DNA from 2 places in the Streptomyces sp. G7(2002) genome. Region 1 is predicted to be linked to the other one. Evidence: riboswitches for the same ligand, from Rfam matches in the RefSeq annotation. Region 1 holds a riboswitch; the other holds the start of a gene.
The links. A riboswitch is a leader RNA that binds a small molecule or an ion and turns the genes downstream of it on or off. The one in region 1 is predicted to bind cobalamin.
Positions count from the first base shown of each region.

Region 2: another riboswitch for cobalamin. It lies ahead of cobN (cobaltochelatase subunit CobN); the one in region 1 lies ahead of thiI (tRNA uracil 4-sulfurtransferase ThiI).

Region 1 covers NZ_CP102609.1:501,826-507,407, forward strand. The annotation lists gene NUT86_RS02230 (endonuclease/exonuclease/phosphatase family protein) at 1-234, opposite strand, end outside; gene NUT86_RS02235 (flavin reductase family protein) at 748-1,368, opposite strand; gene NUT86_RS02240 (beta family protein) at 1,804-2,853, opposite strand; cobalamin riboswitch at 3,011-3,229, shown strand; gene thiI (tRNA uracil 4-sulfurtransferase ThiI) at 3,382-4,596, shown strand; partial or broken gene NUT86_RS02250 (SAM-dependent methyltransferase) at 4,753-4,851, shown strand; gene NUT86_RS02255 (TetR/AcrR family transcriptional regulator C-terminal domain-containing protein) at 4,906-5,559, opposite strand.
Region 2 covers NZ_CP102609.1:4,852,137-4,857,718, reverse strand. The annotation lists gene NUT86_RS20410 (precorrin-8X methylmutase) at 1-359, opposite strand, end outside; gene cobG (precorrin-3B synthase) at 470-2,011, opposite strand; cobalamin riboswitch at 2,149-2,309, shown strand; gene cobN (cobaltochelatase subunit CobN) at 2,344-5,582, shown strand, end outside.

The DNA of each region.
Region 1 (5,582 bases):
ATCACGTAGCTGCCCGTACAGCCCTTCCTGCGTCCCGAGCAGGTGCGGGGCCTCATGCCGCAGCAAGCTACGCATCACGGGCCGGCGCTCGGCCCAGGAATGCGGCCGCACATCCGAGGCGTACCGCAGGTTGAAGGTCATCACCCGCAGCGCCCGCCCGCCGTCCGCGGCGTACGCGTTCCCCGGCCCGTGCACCGCCACCACCGGCCCGGCGACCACCGCAGCAGCCGCCACCCGAAAGGAAAACCGCCGGCTGACCGACGCAGTCGCGGCACCAGAACCAGATCCCGAGGAACCAGGGAGAACAGAGGACGCCAGGGGCGGCGGGGATACCCGGGACGCCAGGGATGCCCGGGACACCGGAGAAGCAGCGAAATCATCCGAAGCAGAGAAATCAGAGAAACCGGTGGCAGCAGAGGGGCCAGAGAAGTCAGCGGAAACAGGTGATCCATTCCACCCGGACACGAGAGCAGTCACAACAACTCCAGTCATCCATCGCACAGGCAGACACCGAAACCGAAGCCACGGCCACAGCCACAGCCACAGCCGAAACCACCCTCGCAACAACAACCATCATGCGAAAGCCTCGAGCCCCGCAGTGGCCATAAGTCACCTACGGGCAAACCGACATGAAACGCATGCGAAACGCGAAGTGCGCGGGGGACGATTCCGCGGGGACCTGGAGATCGAACTCTTCGCCTGCCCCCTCCCCGGCCCCGACCTCCAGGCAGTTCCTCAGCCCTTTCCCTACCGAACGCCGGCCGGCCCCTGCCAGTCCGCATGTCGAATACGGGAGATCTCCCGTACGTCGCCGACCGTCCCCCACTCGTCCTTCCCCAGCCGTGACAGGGGCTTCATCCTGGCGATTTCGGGGTGCCCGTCGACCAGCACGTCCTGCGCCACGACCGCGTGCACCACGCGCCCGAACACCACGGTCGAATCCCCGATTCCCAGCGTGGTGTGCACCTCGCACTCCAATACCACCGGCGAGGCCGCCACCCGCGGCGGCTTGACCCGCAGACTCGGCTCAGAACCGACCCCGGCCGCCTCGAACTCACTCACCCCGTGCGGGAAATCCGTACCCGTGTCATTGATCTGCTCGAAGAGCCCCTCCGGCGCCAGGTTCACCACGAATTGTCCAGTCGCCTCGATATTGCGCAAGGTGTCCTTGCGTCCAACGGAAGTGAACTGCACAACGGGCGGCGCGACGCTGGCGATCGTAAAGAAGGAGTGCGGGGCCAGGTTCGCAGAAGCACAATCAGGGCTGATCGTCGAGACCCAGGCGATGGGCCGCGGCACCACCACCGCGGTCAGGAGCTTGTAGAACTCGTTGCGGGACATGGCAGCAGGGTCGAAGTCGGTACGCATGGTGATCAGTATCCACACGGGCGGCCGCGGATCCCACAGTGGATCTACGTCGCGTTCGGCAGTGTCTGCCGTCCCACCACCACTCACCGCAGCCAAGGCGCTGACCGAAGTCCGAGGACGGGCATCGGCGTGTCACGGGGACGCACGAGACGGGCTGGAACTCCTGGTACGCAGCAGCGGGTTGGGGGCTGCGGTCCGCACCGGGTGCCTCGGCCACCAGCCCTAACGGTCCCATCGGTACGACCGCGCCTACCTCAACAGCTTCCGGCCCGACTGGCCCGACTGGCCGACGTCATGACGTACGCCTGCACCTGCAGCTGGACCTCGGCCCGCGGATCCAGGACGCCCGGCTGGACGACTACGCCCGACTGCTCGCCGCCCAGGGGCTGCGCCGCAATTGCGGCGCCCACACCCGGGTGGCCACTACATGCCAGTTCAGGGACGGCCCAAAGCCGTGAGCCGAGACGTCACGACGGCCAGATGATGCGACGTCGCCCAGGCTCGCCACTCCGTCCCGCCGCCTGCTTTCGCCCGCTGCCGTTTCGCACAGTCCTGCAAACGAGCGTCTCCCCACGACGTGCCCGCGCCGGTGGGCGGCCAATGAGGCGAGGAGACCAGGTCACGACTGAGGGTGAAGAAGTCGTCGTTGCCGGGACGGATCTTTGGATAGACGAAGACCTGCCAGTCTGCCGCCGTGGTGTAACGCATGTTGGGATGCGGAGTCCCACGAGTCCTCAGCGGCATTCGCGGGTGCGTTACACCGAAGTCGCCGAAATCAGGAAAGTTTCCACGCCACCGATCGCAAACCTGCTTCCAGAGAAGCGCGTCTTCCCTCACTACCGGCGTTGCTCGTCCACGTGGGAAGTTCGCCAGATTGACCGGGAAGGCACCGGCGGCCACGCACTCATGGCGCCAAGGCCAACGCGCCATGTGATGGAGAGTTTCCAGCACCTCAACTGTCAGTGCCGCCCTTCTGTCCCGAGAATGCACGGGTCCGGCGTCAATGAGCAGATCGATTTCCTCCGGAACAGCGTGGAGTGTGCGGAGCATCTCGCGGACTCGTGCATCGTCCGGGCGCAGTTCTTGTGCATCACGAGCCGACGAGATGCGTAGACAACCGCCCTGCTGGTGCCACGCCATCACCGCACGAACCTCAGCGAGCGTCTCATCGGTATCAGTACCTCTGAAGACCGGGCGCATCGCGACCTGCCGCTGGCTCAGTGACTCACCGACCCGCACCATCGGACCGCCCACATCACCTTTGAGCACCCGCACGGCCGGTAAGGCTCCGCAATCGACCGTGAGGACCATTCCATTCGGAACGTAGTCCATGGCACGGTTGCAGAAGGTCTCCAGAAGATCTCGAACGTCGCAGTCGGGCACGACCTCCATCACCGGGCGTATCTGCGACTGCACCTCCGCCGACGCATGTCCCAGTGCCAGAAACTCCCCCACCTTGCCCTTGAGAATGGGAACGTAGGCCACCGGCTCCCCCAAGCACAGTACGCACTAAGCCAGTTGAAGTACCAATCACTACTCCCAGAATGACGCATCGTTCCCATACCCGACAGAGTCTCGAATCAGCCATCCCGACTCAAAGTGCAGAATCAAGGTCTGGTTCACGGAATGCGATCCGCCTTGTCTACCCTGGACCGGCAGCTGGTTCGCCCCGTCCGCCAGACGGGGTGTCGCAAGAGGGAACCCGGTGGGAGTCCGGGACTGCCTCGCAGCGGTGAGTGGGAACGACCGCCGTCATGAAGCACTGGGCCCGCATGGGACCTGGGAAGCGACGGTCAGTAGGTGTCCGGTCCTTCGGGATGTGCCCATGAGTCCGAAGACCTGCCACTGCTCGTGCGGGGTGTATCGCCGCGCACGGATTCACGCGTCCCGGCAGCGGGACCGCTGAGCGAGTGGTGTGTTCCACCCAGCCCTGCGCAGAGCGGGGGCGGGCGGGCCCGCACCCCGTTCGCGGCCCGGCGCCGGCCCTCACGACGACTCGCGAAGGAGAGTTTCGTGCCCGGCGAACCGAGCATTCCCTCCAGCCCCTCCCCCAGAGCGCCCCGCCCGAGCGGACCCTGTGTCCTGCTCAAGCATGGTGAGGTCTTCCTCAAGGGCCGCAACCGGCACCTGTTCACCGAGCGGCTGCACGACAACCTCCGCGGCGCCCTGCGCGGCATCGGCGGTTCCACATGGATCAAGTCCGGCCAGAACGTCACCGTGCTCGGCGGCGAGGTCCCGTTGGACGACCTCGTGGAGCGCGCCCGCCGGGTGATCGGGTTCAACTCGGTGGAGCCTGCCCTGCGCGTTCCGAGCACCGTGTCGGACATCACCGAGACAGCCGTGGAGGCGCTCGCCACCGCTCGCGCGGAACGGCCCGGAATCAGTTTCGCCGTGCGGGCCAAGCGGCGGAACAAGAACTTCGAGATGACCTCCTCGCAGTTCGAGCGCTTTCTCGGGGCCCGTATCCGGGAAGCCCTCGGTCCCCTGCCGGTGAACCTCTCCAGCCCGGATGTACTGGTCTCGGTCGAGATCGACCACAAGGAGAGCTACGTCTCCTGGACCCGTCACCAGGGGCCGGGCGGACTGCCCGTGGGCTCCAGCGGACGCGCCCTGGTACTGCTCTCCGGCGGCTACGACTCGCCCGTGGCGGCCTACCGGGCGATGCGCCGCGGACTGCGCTGCGACTTCGTGCACTTCACCGGCGCTCCGTACACGAACGCCGCTTCGGTCTACAAGGCTTACGCCCTCGCCCGTGAACTCAACCGCTACCAGCCCGGTGGGCGACTGCACGTCATCGCGCTCGGTCACGCACAGAAGCAACTGGCCATCGCGGGGGCCGGCCGGCTCCAGGTCGTTGCGCAGCGAAGGCTGATGGTTCGCGCCGCTTCCGCGCTGGCGGACCGGACCCGGGCTGAGGCACTGGTGACCGGCGACAGCCTGGGGCAGGTGGCCAGTCAGACCCTGGCGAACATGGCCGCCGTCGACGAGGCGGCAACCCTGCCGGTGCTGCGGCCGCTGGTCGGCTGGGAGAAGCAGGAGATCATCAACGAAGCCCGGTCCATCGGCACCGCGGAGATCTCCGTGCTGCCGGACGAGGACTGCTGCAAGCTCCTCGCACCGCCCCGGGTCACCCTCTGCGCCGGGCTGACCGACCTGCATACGGTGGAGAAGCGCCTCGACCTGGACGACGTGGTGGACGGCCTGCTGCGCGACATCCAGGTCATGTAACCGGGAGACTCCGGCGAGGAGGCGGAGCCCGGCGCGGACAGCCCGGACCTCCGCCCCGAGTCCGGCCGCCCCGTTCCATCCGTATGTGCGACGGAGCAGTCCGGTCGGCGTCCTCATGTCCCGCGAGATGGCCGGTGAGGAGCCCCGACGGTGCTCGTGATCGGAATCGGCGCGGGGGACCCGGACCATGTGACTCTGGCTGCCGTGCGGGCCATGCGGGACTGTGAGGTGTTCTTCCTTCTGGACAAAGGCCAGGCACCCTGCTCAAGCCGGCCCGGAACGCCTTTCAATCGCCAGCCGACATGCCGTCTACTTCTGCGTTGTCTTGGCGATGGCGTCTCGGAGGCCGGCTAGTAGGGCATCCAGTGCGAGGTCGAAGCGGGCCTGGTGGTCGGCTGGCGTGCCGAGTCCGCCCGCGACCGCTTCGGACAGTGTGGGGAACGCGGTTAGGGCGAAGGCATCGTCGGTGGGCTGCTCGGAGTGCCCGGGGATGTCAGCTGCTTCGGCAAGGCAGTGCCCGATCACCAGTGTGGTGACGGAGTTGACGATCCGCATGGCCTCGACAGGTGCGATCCCGGCGTGCCCAAGCGCTGCTGCCGTGTCCTCAACTGCCTGGAGTGCTGCGGGGGACCGGACAGGGCGCGTGGCTACCAGCGCGATCACCCCGGTATGCCGAAGCAGTTCAGCTCGGAAGGCCGCGGCAAACTCCTTCAGGCGCAGTGGCCATTCGTCTGCCGGCCCATCGAAGGAGGGGCGCACGGCTGAGACCACCAGCTCGACCAGGCCGTCAAGTAGGGCGGCTTTGTTGGGCAGGTAGTGGTAGAGGGTCATTGCCTCGACGCCGAGCTCGGCGCCCAGGCGGCGCATGGACAGCTTCTCGACGCCGTCCCGGTCGGCGACTTCCAGGGCCGCGCGCAGCACCTTGTCGCGAGTGAGCCCCACCCGCTTGCTGGTCGTTCCCATTTATCGACAGCTCCAGTTGACTT
Region 2 (5,582 bases), 4.4 Mb from region 1:
GCGGCGGCGCTGCGGGTCGTCCCCATCTTGGCGGCGAGGTCCGGGACCGAGGGGTCGGTGAGGGTGCACAGGACGTCGTTGCCGGCCGGCAGCCGCTTCCTGGTGACGCCGCTGGCGACCATGTTGGCGTCGCAGAGGATCGGCGCACCGGCGCGCAGCGCCTCGCGGGCGCGGGCCACCACCTCGGGGGTGAAGGCCAGATCGCGTACCAGGTCGACCATGCCGCAGGCGTGGATCATCCGGACCGCGACCCGGCTGACGTCGGCGGGCAAGCCGTCGAGGTCCGCCTCGGCGCGGATGGTGGCGAAGGACTGGCGGTAGATCGTCGCCCCGTCCTTCTCGTAGTCGAACGCGGTCACTGTGGCCTCGGGGTTGTCGGGTACGGGGCGGTTCTGGAGGTGGGGCATGGCGCTGTGGGTCGGGGGTGGTTCATGAGGTGGTGGGGCAGGGAGCTGCGGGTCGGGGCGGTTCATGAGGTGGCGGGGCAGGGAGCTGCGGAGGGTGCCGCCGGTGCGGGGTGCGGGACGGGTGCGCTCTGCGGCTGTACTACGGAGACGCGGTAGCCCTCCGCCGTCGCCAGCACATCGACCCAGGCGCCGTGCGGGTGGCCGCAGCGGCGTTCGCAGCCGGACCAGTACACGGGGAGCCGGCGCAGGGCGGCGGGCTGCGGTCCTGGCTCGCCGGGGACAGGGGTGCCCGCGGTGACGGCGGCCGTCGCGTCGGCCCGTACATCGGTACGGGACTTGGCGCAGCCGGGGCGGCCGGTGCAGGCGCCGACGCGGTGCCAGGGGGAGTCCGGGTCGGTGATCAGTCCGGCGGCGGACAGTTCGCGCAGGCGGGGAGCCGCCGTGTCGGCGGACAGCCCGGGGATGACGACGCCGCGCCAGGGGGTGAGGCGGAGCGCGCCGGCACCGTCCTCGGCGGCGACGGCGGTCAGCAGACGCCACTGGGCGACCGACAGCCGCCCCAGCGGCGCGAGGACGGAGAGCGCACGGGCGCCGTCGGTGCCCTCGATGACGCCGGGGGCGGAGGAGTCGGCGTACGGGACGGAGGCGGGGGGCGGGGCGGATCCGGCGTACGGGACGGACCCGGTGAACGGGACGGACTCGGCGCACGGCGCGGAGGCGGGTGCGGGCGCCCCGGTCGCGTCGGGGGTACCGGTCACGTCCCCGGCCCCGGCCACCGCCGCAGCCACCTCCCCGGCCACCTCCGCGCACCCGATGCCCGCCGCGCGCAGTCGCTCCGCGACGGCCCGGGCCGTCAGGCCGTGTCCGTCCGGGAGTTCACGTACCCGCCAGGCGCCGCTGCCGCTCGCCGCGGCGGCGGTCAGGAAGGCCTCGGCGGCGGTGAGGGCGGCCCGCGGGGCGTCCGGACCGGCGATCCGCAGCGCCGCCGGATCGTCGCCGACCCGCAGCAGCGCGGTACCCCCGGCCTCGGCCGGGCACCCGGCCCCGGACAGATCCCCGGACCCGGCCCCGCCCCGTTCTGCGACCAAGCTCACATCCCCGCCGAGTGCCGCCACATCGCCCCGTCCGTCGTCCAGGACGAAGAGGAATCGGCCCGACAGCGCGGTCGCGGACTCGCTCGCGCAGAGCAGTCCGTCCAGCTCACGGGCCCACAACCGCACGTCAGAAGGGGTGTGCCGGTCGAGTCCGGCCAGCGGCGAGGCGAGGATGTTGCGGACGCGTTCGTGGCGCTCGGAGGGCAGCAGGCCGGCGTCGCGCAGCAGGGCGGCGAGCCGGCCGCCGCAGCCGTCCGCCAGGCCGCGGAGTTCCGCGTTGCCGCGGGAGGTGAGCGAGAGGTGGCCGTCGCCGAGCCGGTCCGCTGCGTCGGCCAGCGCCTCGGCCTGACGCACCGTCAAGTCTCCGGCGGGCAGCCGCACTCGGGCGAGGTGGCCATCGGCGGCGGAGTGCAGCCGCAGCGCTCCCGGGCAGGCGTCACCGCGGTCCCGTATGGGCGGTTCGGCACCTTGGGGCCGTATCGAGGGGGAGGGCGGCATGGCCGCGAGCATACCCACGGAGGCGGGTGGCTCATCGGGGCCGGATCCGGCCAAGCTCCCGGTCCGGATCCGGGTACGGAGGCGCGCGCCCCCCGTCCCGCCGCGGCCGGTCCGGAGGCCCGCTTACCTCCCCCGTCCACAGCCCTTACTATGCAGGTCGGTGGGTCGGCTGGCCCATCGACGCCAGCGACGGCGCAGGGTCTTACGGCCCAAGGGAGGAAGCCCGGTGAGAATCCGGCGCGGTCCCGCCACTGTGAACCCGGCAACTGCCGGGTGAGCCAGGAACTCCCGCCGTCCATACGACCACCCGGGGCGCGGATACCCCGAGGAAGGCCTGCGCTCGCATGCTTCTGCTGCTGTCGACCTCCGACACCGACCTGCTCAGCGCCCGCGCGGCCACGGGTCCCGTGCCGTACCGGCTCGCCAACCCCGCCCGCCTCGACGTCGCCGAACTCCCCGCGCTGCTGGAGGGCACCGACCTCGTCGTCGTACGCCTCCTCGGCGGCATCCGGGCCTGGGAGGAGGGCCTGGAGGTGCTGCTCGCCGAGGACCAGCACCGGCCGGTCGTCGTGCTCACCGGTGAACAGGCCCCCGACGCCCAGCTCATGGAGCAGTCCACGGTCCCGGTCGGTATCGCGGCCGAGGCGCACGCCTACCTCGCGCACGGCGGTCCCGCCAACCTCGACCAGCTCGCCCGCTTCCTCTCCGACACGGTGCTGCTGACCGGCCACGGCTTCGAGCCGCCGGAGCCCGCCCCGTCCTGGGGCCCGCTGGACTGGGAAGGGCGCAACGCGAGCGGCCCGCTGGTCGCCGTGCTCTACTACCGCGCGCACCACATGAGCGGTAACACCGCTTTCGTCCGGACCCTGTGCGAGCAGATCGAGGCGGCGGGCGGGCGCGCCCGGCCGCTGTTCGTGGCCTCCCTCCGCGCCCCCGAACCGGAGTTGATCGAGGCGCTGGGGTCCGCCGACGCCCTGGTCACCACGGTCCTCGCGGCGGGCGGCAGCAAGCCCGCCGAGGCCTCCGCCGGCGGCGACGACGAATCCTGGGACGCGGGCGCACTGGCCGCCCTGGACGTGCCGATCCTGCAGGCCCTGTGCCTGACAGGGCCGCGCAGCGCCTGGGAGGAGAACGACGAGGGGCTGTCGCCGCTGGACGCCGCCTCGCAGATCGCGGTCCCCGAGTTCGACGGCCGGCTGATCACCGTCCCGTTCTCCTTCAAGGAGGTCGACGAGGACGGTCTGCCGGTCTACGTCGCCGACCCCGAGCGCGCCGCCCGGGTCGCCGGGATCGCCGTCCGCCACGCCCGGCTGCGCCACATCCCGGCCGCGCAGAAGCGCCTCGCGCTGGTGCTGTCCGCCTACCCCACCAAGCACTCCCGTATCGGCAACGCGGTCGGCCTGGACACCCCGGCCAGCGCCGTGGCGCTGCTGCGCCGTCTCCGGGCGGACGGCTACGACTTCGGCGACGAGAGTGCCGAGCCGGTCCCGGGCCTGGAGTCCGGCGACGGCGACGAGCTGATCTACGCCCTCATCGACGCCGGCGGCCACGACCAGGAGTGGCTCACCGAGGAGCAGCTCGCCCGCAACCCGGTCCGTATCCCGGCCGCCGACTACAAGCGCTGGTACGCCACGCTGCCGCAGCAACTCCGGGACTCCGTCGAGGAGCACTGGGGGCCGCCGCCCGGCGAGATGTTCGTCGACCGCAGCCGGAACCCCGACGGCGACATCGTGCTGGCCGCCCTGCGCCGCGGCAATCTCCTGATCCTCATCCAGCCGCCGCGCGGCTTCGGCGAGAACCCGATCGCGATCTACCACGACCCCGATCTGCCGCCCTCGCACCACTACTTGGCGGCGTACCGCTGGATCGCGGCCTCCGCCGACGACGGCGGCTTCGGCGCGGACGCCATGGTCCACCTGGGCAAGCACGGCAACCTGGAGTGGCTGCCCGGCAAGAACGCGGGCCTGTCCGCGGCCTGCGGCCCCGACGCCGCCCTCGGTGATCTGCCGCTGATCTACCCCTTCCTGGTCAACGACCCCGGCGAGGGCACCCAGGCCAAGCGCCGGGTGCACGCCACCCTCGTCGACCACCTCGTTCCGCCGATGGCCCGCGCCGAGTCCTACGGCGACATCGCGCGCCTGGAGCAGCTCCTCGACGAGTACGCGGCCATCTCCTCGATGGACCCGGCCAAGCTGCCCGCGATCCGCGCCCAGATCTGGACGCTGATCCAGGCCGCCAAGCTCGACCACGACCTGGGGATGGACGAACGCCCCGACGACGACGGCTTCGACGACTTCCTGCTGCACGTCGACGGCTGGCTGTGCGAGGTCAAGGACGCCCAGATCCGCGACGGACTGCACGTCCTGGGCGGTGCCCCGGACGGTGAGGCCCGCGTCAACCTCGTCCTCTCCATCCTCCGCGCCCGCCAGATCTGGGGCGGTACGTCCGCCCTGCCCGGTCTGCGTGAGGCGCTCGGACTGGACGAGTCCGCGGCCACCCGTACGACCGCCGACGAGGCCGAGGCCACCGCCCGCGCCCTGGTGCAGGCGATGGAGGACGCCGGCTGGGACCCGGCGGCGGTGGCCGGTGTCGCCGACGGCCACCCGGCCGCGGTCGCCGACATCCTCGACTTCGCCGCCCGTCAGGTCGTCCCGCGCCTCGCCGCCACCACCGACGAGATCGACCACGCCGTGCACGCCCTCAACGGCGGCTTCGTCCCGGCGGGCCCGTCCGGTTCCCCACTCCGTGGCCTGGTCAACGTCCTGCCGACGGGCCGGAACTTCTACTCCGTCGACCCCAAGGCCGTGCCCTCCCGCCTCGCCTGGGAGACCGGCCAGGCCCTCGCCGACTCCCTCCTGGCGCGCTACCGCGACGACAACGGCGACTGGCCGCAGTCCGTCGGCCTGTCGCTGTGGGGCACCAGCGCCATGCGGACGTCCGGTGACGATGTGGCCGAGGCGCTGGCGCTGCTGGGTGTCCGCCCCGTATGGGACGACGCCTCGCGCCGGGTCAACGGGCTGGAGCCCATCTCCCTCGCCGAACTCGGCCGCCCCCGCATCGACGTCACCCTGCGCATCTCCGGCTTCTTCCGGGACGCCTTCCCGCACGTCATCGGCCTGCTCGACGACGCCGTACGGCTCGCCGCCGGCCTGGACGAGCCGGCCGGGGACAACTACGTCCGCGCCCACGCGCAGGCCGACCTCGCCGAGCACGGCGACGAACGCCGCGCCACCACGCGCATCTTCGGCTCCCGCCCGGGGACGTACGGTGCGGGCCTGCTCCAGCTGATCGACTCCCGCGACTGGCGCACCGACGCCGACCTCGCCGAGGTCTACACGGTCTGGGGCGGCTACGCCTACGGCCGCGGACTGGAGGGCAGGCCGGCCCGCTCCGAGATGGAGACCGCCTACAAGCGCATCGCGGTCGCCGCCAAGAACACCGACACCCGCGAGCACGACATCGCGGACTCCGACGACTACTTCCAGTACCACGGCGGCATGGTCGCCACCGTCAAGGCGCTCAAGGGCAAGGCCCCCGAGGCGTACATCGGTGACTCCACCCGCCCGGAGACGGTCCGCACCCG